DNA from 2 places in the Thioclava litoralis genome. Region 2 is predicted to be linked to the other one. Evidence: riboswitches for the same ligand, from Rfam matches in the RefSeq annotation. Region 2 holds a riboswitch; the other holds the start of a gene.
The links. Region 2 has a riboswitch for thiamine pyrophosphate ahead of thiB (thiamine ABC transporter substrate binding subunit). Riboswitches for the same ligand answer to the same signal wherever they lie in the genome.
Positions count from the first base shown of each region.

Region 1: linked by a shared signal. The riboswitch ahead of thiC (phosphomethylpyrimidine synthase ThiC) and the one ahead of thiB (thiamine ABC transporter substrate binding subunit) in region 2 are both predicted to bind thiamine pyrophosphate.

Region 1 is NZ_CP135445.1:248,226-251,635, forward strand. Features, by position in the region: gene ihfB (integration host factor subunit beta) at 1-25, shown strand, start outside; gene RPE78_RS16965 (LapA family protein) at 28-390, shown strand; gene RPE78_RS16970 (phosphoribosylanthranilate isomerase) at 397-1,038, shown strand; TPP riboswitch at 1,113-1,233, shown strand; gene thiC (phosphomethylpyrimidine synthase ThiC) at 1,344-3,128, shown strand; gene RPE78_RS16980 (PLP-dependent aminotransferase family protein) at 3,357-3,410, shown strand, end outside.
Region 2 is NZ_CP135443.1:871,349-874,758, forward strand. Features, by position in the region: gene RPE78_RS04245 (dicarboxylate/amino acid:cation symporter) at 1-1,210, shown strand, start outside; TPP riboswitch at 1,290-1,393, shown strand; gene thiB (thiamine ABC transporter substrate binding subunit) at 1,428-2,432, shown strand; gene RPE78_RS04255 (thiamine/thiamine pyrophosphate ABC transporter permease ThiP) at 2,411-3,410, shown strand, end outside.

The DNA.
Region 1 (3,410 bases), on a different replicon from region 2:
TCTGAACGGGGTGGAGGAAGAATAAACATGATCCGCGCCCTGCGTTACGCCATCCTTGCGATCCTTGCGGTCGTTCTTATCGTCATCGCTCTGTCGAACACGCAGATCGTCACGCTGCGTCTGCTGCCGGAAGAAACGGCAGGGGTGCTGGGATTTGGCTGGTCGTTACAGGTGCCGTTGTTTGTGGCGATCATGGCGGGCGTTCTGCTGGGGCTCTTGATCGGCTTCGTGTGGGAATGGGCGCGGGAATACCGCATCCGCTCGCGCGGCGCACAAGAGGCCCGTAAGGCCAAGGCGCTGGAGCGTGAGCTGGGGCATCTCAAGCAGCGCCATGAAGGCCCGCAGGATGATGTTCTGGCGGTTCTGGAGCGCGCGCCCTCGGCCCGCTGATCCTCTATGGCCCCCCGCGTCAAAATCTGCGGTCTTAGCAAGCCCGCCCATGTCGAGGCCGTATCCCGGAGTGGTGCGGCCTATGCTGGTTTTGTCTTCTTCCCGAAGTCGCCGCGCAATGTGACGATTGCTCAGGCGCGCGAGCTGGCGTTGATGGTGCCGCTGGGCGTGGCCAAGGTCGCGCTGGTGGTCAATGCAACGGATGCCGAGCTTGATGCCATCACGGCGCAAGTTCCCCTTGATATGCTCCAGCTTCACGGCAAGGAAACGCCCGAGCGTGTGGCCGAGATACGTGCCCGCTATGGTCTGCCGGTGATGAAGGCCCTGGGCGTGGCCGAGCCTTCGGACCTAGAGGCGATCCCCGCCTATGAGGCCGTGGCCGACCAGATCCTTGTGGATGCCAAAGCCCCGAAAGGGGCCGCTTTGCCCGGCGGTAACGGGCTGTCGTTCGACTGGACGCTGATTGCGGGACGCAAATGGTCCAAGCCGTGGATGCTGGCGGGCGGGCTGACCCCCGAGAATGTCGCCTTGGCGATTGCGCGCACAGGGGCCAATCAGCTGGATGTGTCTTCGGGTGTCGAGTCCGCGCCCGGAGTGAAAGAGGCGTCTCTTATCAAAGACTTCGTTGCGGCGGCGGGCGCTGCCTGAGCGGTTTTGGCCAGCCTTGCACAGCGCCAATCTGTGAATAGCCATTGACGGCGCATCTTATTTCGGCAAATCTCCGGCCCTGTCAGGGGAGTCCCGCCTAAGGGACTGAGAGGCTGATTGGAAGCAATTCCGGTGACGCGACCCTTTGAACCTGACCCAGTTGATGCTGGCGTAGGAAGACCGAAGGGCAATTCCGCATTCCATATCCTATGGGCGGTCCTTTCGGGCCGCTTTGGCCCTTGCGGCCCGCAGTGGCCTATTCCCTCGCAGTTTTTGGTTGGGTCTTTTCGAAAGAGGAGACCGACATGAAAGATATCGTCCCGACGATTACCACCGGCGCGCTGATCGGCTCGCGCAAGGTGCATAAGGAAGGCCAGATCCACGCGCTGCGCGTGCCCATGCGCGAGATCGAGATCTCGAACGAGGAGGCGCTGTGCGTCTATGACAGCTCGGGCCCCTATACCGACCCGCTGGCCGAGATCGACATTACCAAGGGCCTGCCCGAGACCCGTGGCGGCTGGCTGCAGGCGCGCGGCGAGATCGAGGAATATGAGGGCCGCGCCATCACCGATGCCGATAACGGCTTTGCCAAGGGCGACCGCCTCGTGGCGCCGTTCCCCGTGCAGCGTCCGCCGCTGCGCGCGATTGGTGACCGCGCCGTGACGCAGCTCGCCTATGCGCGGGCAGGGGTGATCACCCCCGAGATGGAATTCGTCGCCATCCGCGAGAATGAGGGCCGTATGGCCGCCTATACCCGCGATGGTGACCCGATGGGCGCGAACCTCCCCGATCTGGTGACGCCGGAATTCGTGCGTCAGGAAATCGCGGAAGGCCGCGCGATCATCCCCGCCAATATCAACCACCGCGAGCTTGAGCCGATGATCATCGGGCGCAACTTCAAGGTGAAGATCAACGCCAATATCGGCAATTCGGCAGTGACCTCCTCGATGGAAGAGGAAGTCGAGAAAATGGTCTGGGCGATCCGCTGGGGCGGGGACACGGTGATGGACCTCTCGACGGGGCGCAATATCCACAATATCCGCGACTGGATCATCCGCAACGCGCCAGTGCCGATCGGCACGGTGCCGCTGTATCAGGCGCTGGAAAAGGTCGGCGGCGTGGCCGAGGATCTGACATGGGAGATCTTCCGCGACACGCTGATCGAACAGGCAGAGCAGGGGGTCGATTACTTCACCATCCATGCGGGCGTGCGTCTGCATATGATCCCGATGACCGCCAAACGCGTCACGGGGATTGTGTCGCGCGGTGGGTCGATCATGGCGAAATGGTGCCTGCATCATCACCGCGAAAGCTTCCTTTACGAGCATTTCGACGAGATCTGCGACATCTGCCGCCGCTATGATGTCAGCTTCTCGCTGGGGGACGGCCTGCGTCCGGGCTCGATTGCCGATGCCAATGACGAGGCGCAATTTGCCGAGCTGCGCACCTTGGGCGAGCTGACCAAGATCGCATGGGCCAAGGATTGTCAGGTGATGATCGAAGGGCCGGGCCATGTGGCCATGCACAAGATCAAGGCCAATATGGACGAGCAGCTCAAGCACTGCCACGAGGCGCCCTTCTACACGCTTGGACCGCTGACCACCGATATCGCGCCGGGCTATGACCATATCACCTCGGCCATTGGTGCTGCGATGATCGGTTGGTTCGGCACGGCGATGCTGTGCTATGTGACGCCCAAGGAACACCTTGGCCTGCCCGACCGCGACGATGTGAAGACGGGGGTGATCACCTATAAGCTGGCCGCCCATGCCGCCGATCTTGCCAAGGGCCATCCGGGGGCGCAGCGCCGCGATGACGCGATCAGCCGTGCGCGGTTTGAATTCCGCTGGGAAGATCAGTTCAACATCGGGCTCGACCCCGATACCGCGCGCGAGATGCATGACGAGACCATGCCCGCGCAGGCGCATAAGGTGGCGCATTTCTGTTCGATGTGCGGGCCGAAATTCTGCTCCATGAAGATCAGCCATGACATCCGCGCCGAGGCCCAGCGGCAGGAGGGCATGGGCAAGATGGCCGAGAAATTCCGCGAGGGCGGGGCGCTTTACATCCCCGAACCGACCGAAGGCTAACGCCTAAAACTGTGGGCGCAGAAATTTTTGTGCGCCCACAGTGCCGCATTCGAAATATTGCTCTCGTTTTTATGACTGAGGCGCAGGTTTTCTGTGCGCCAGATCACGGCTGCCCGCCTTGCGAAGGCTTCCGTTAGGCGCTAACGCTGCGTTCAGGCCCTTTGGGCATTCTATTTCACGCGGCCACGCAAGGGCGTGATCCGCCAGACGAGACGCAGGAGACGAAAAATGGACTGGACGAAAGTGCTCGCACGCCGCGCGGGCCGGATGAAAGCCTCGGAG
Region 2 (3,410 bases):
CCTTCTCGCGATGATCGGGAAGATGTTTGTCAACGCGCTGAAAATGCTGGTGGTGCCGCTGGTCTTCTTCTCGCTGATCTGCGGCGTGACAGGGATCGGCGATATCCGCGTTCTGGGGCGTGTTGGCGGCAAAAGCTTCGGGCTTTATATCGTGACCACCGCCATCGCCATCGCCATCGCCATTCTCATCGCCAAGATTGTCGGGCCGGGCCAAGGCTTCACAATGGAGGGCATCGACACCTCGGGCATTAGTGCCAAAACGGCCCCTTCGGTCTGGGATGTCTTCGCCTCGATCGTGCCGACCAATCCGGTTCAGGCCTTTGCCAGCGGCGAGATGTTGCAGATCATCTTCTATACCATCGTGCTGGGCGTGGCAGTGCTGATGCTGGGCGAGAAATCGGACAAATTCGTCGAGGGCTGTGAATATATGAACGAGGTGATGATGAAGATCGTCTCCATCGTCATGGCCTTCGCGCCTTTGGGCGTGTTCTGCCTGATCACCAAGACCTTCGCAGAACAGGGGATCGACCTGTTCCTGCCGGTGCTGGCCTATGTGCTGACCCTGACCGGCGCGCTTCTGCTGCACCTGTTTGTCACGCTGATGGTGATCTTGAAGCTGTTCTCGGGGCTGAGCCCGATCACCTTCATTCGCAAGATCCGTCCGGCACAGATCTTCGCCTTCTCGACCGCCTCCTCGAATGCCACCATTCCGGTGACCCTGCGCTGCGTGACCGAGCGTATGGGCGCACGCAATTCGGTGGCGTCGTTCTGCATTCCTTTCGGGGCCACGATCAACATGGACGGCACCGCGATCATGCAGGGTGTGGCCACGGTCTTTCTGGCCAATGTCTACGGCATCGATCTGGGGCTGACCGGCTACCTGACCGTGATCGCTATGGCGGTTCTGGCCTCGATCGGCACCGCAGGCGTACCCGGCGTGGGGCTTGTCATGCTGACGATGGTGCTGGGACAGGTCGGCCTGCCGATCGAGGGCATCGCGCTGATCTTGGGCGTTGACCGGCTGATGGATATGATCCGCACCGCCGTCAATATCACAGGGGATGCCGTGGTGACCGCCATTGTGGCCAAAACCGAAGGCCAGCTTGACATCGCCACCTACGAGAACCCTCTTGCAGGCACCGCGGATGACGATCTGGGCATCGACCCCGCCGCCGAAGAGAAACTGGCCCATCTGGCCCGCCCGCATTAAGCGGCGCGCTCCGGTTTGAGCGGCCAGTACGACACGGCAGGGGGCGCTTGCCCGAATGCGGCCCCTGCACTAGAACAGCCCTATCACCTCGGGGTGCCGGTTTGGTCCGGCTGAGATGCCAAAGGCGAACCCGTCGAACCTGAACCGGCTAGCACCGGCGGAGGGAAGGTCACGGGACTGTCGCGCCCTCCTTCCCCTGCGGATTGGAGGAGCATAGATGAAACGACCCCTTACGGCCCTTCGCCTTGTGGCGGGCACAGCCCTTCTGGCAGCCACGACCGGCGGCGCTCAGGCCGAAGACCTGCCCGTTCTCACGGTCTATGCGCCCGATTATTTCACCTCGGAATGGGGTCCCGGCCCGCAGATCGAAAAAGGGTTCGAGGCCAGATGCGGCTGCGACCTGCAATTCGTGGCCGGTGACGTGCTTTCGCGCCTCATGCTCGAAGGCGACAAGACCAAAGCGGATATCGTGATCGGCCTCAATACCGACCAGACCGCCCGTGCCCGCAAGACCGGCCTCTTCGCGCCCTCGCATGAAGACAATTCGCGCCTGACCCTGCCGATCAAATGGACCGATGACACCTTCATCCCGTTCAACTGGGGCGAAACCGCCTTTGTCTATGACAAGACCAAGCTGAAAAACCCGCCGAAAAGCTTCGAGGAACTGCTGGATGCCCCCGATGATCTGAAGATCGCCATCCAGGACCCGCGCTCGTCCGTTTCGGGGCTGGCGCTGCTGCTCTGGGTCAAGGCCGTCTATGGCGACCGCGCGCCCGAAGCATGGGCCAAACTCAAACCCAAAGTGCTGACCGTGACCCCCGGCTGGTCGGAAAGCTACGGCCTCTTCACGGATGGCGAGGTGGATATGGTGCTGTCCTATACCACATCGCCGGCCTATCACATCATCGCCGAGCATGATGACACCAAAGCCGCCGCGATCTTCCCGGAAGGCCATTATTTCATGGCCGAGCTGGTGGGGCAGCTGAAAACCTCCAAACATCCCGAACTGGCACAGGATTTCATGGATTACGTGCTGTCGGATGATTTCCAGGGGATGATCGCCACCGCCAACTGGTCCTATCCGGCCATCATCAAAGAAGGCTTCCTGCCGCCCGAATTCGCCAGCCTGCCGCGCCCGAACAAGACCATCTTCTATAGCGAAGACGAGGCCGAGGCCCTGCGCCAGCCCGCACTGGACGAATGGCTCGCCGCGTTCCGCTGATTGCGGCTTGCGTCGCTCTGGTCCCCGCGCTTCTGGTGCTGGGGCCGATCCTGATGACCGCCCTGCACGGGGGCGGTCTTACGGGGTTGCGCGGGTCGGACCTGCAGGCGCTGTGGTTCACACTCTGGCAGGCGGCGGCGTCGGCGCTGATCTCCTGTGTGCTGGCGGTGCCTCTGGCGCGGGCGCTTGCGCGGCGGCGGTTTATCGGGCGCAGCGTGCTGATCACCGCACTTGGTGCGCCCTTCATCCTGCCGGTCATCGCCGCCATTCTGGGACTGCTGGCGGTCTTCGGCCGTAGCGGGCTGCTCAATCAGGCGCTCGGCGCGCTCGGTTTGCCGACAATGACCATCTATGGCGCGCATGGGGTCATTCTGGCCCATGTGTTCTTCAACCTGCCGCTGGCCACCCGCATGGTGCTGCAAGGCTGGCAGGCCATCCCCGCCGAACGCCTGCGCCTTGCCATGATGCTGGATTTCGACGGCCCCGCCCGACGCCGCCACATCGAAACCCCGATGCTGCGCGCCACCCTGCCCGGCGCCTTCATCGCCATCTTCCTCGTCTGTCTGGGCAGCTTCGCCGTTGCGCTGACCTTGGGCGGAGGCCCCTCGGCCACCACGGTCGAGCTGGCCATCTACCAAGCGTTCCGCTTCGATTACGATACAGGCCGCGCCGCAAGCCTCGCGCTGGTGCAGGTCGCGCTCTGCGTGCTGGCCGTGGGGATCGGGGCCAAGATCTCGGCCCCCACGGGCTTCGGCGCAGGGCTGGACCGCCCCACCCTCTATGGCCCGTCAAGCCTCTGGCAACGGTCGGGCGATGCAGCCATCATCGTCCTTGCCGCACTGTTTCTTCTGCTGCCCATCGGTTTGATCCTCTGGCGTGGCCTGCCCGCCTTTCCGGCCCTGCCCCTTATGGTCTGGAAAGCCGCGGCCACCTCGCTGACCATCGCACTTGGCTCCACCGTGCTGGCGCTGGCATTGG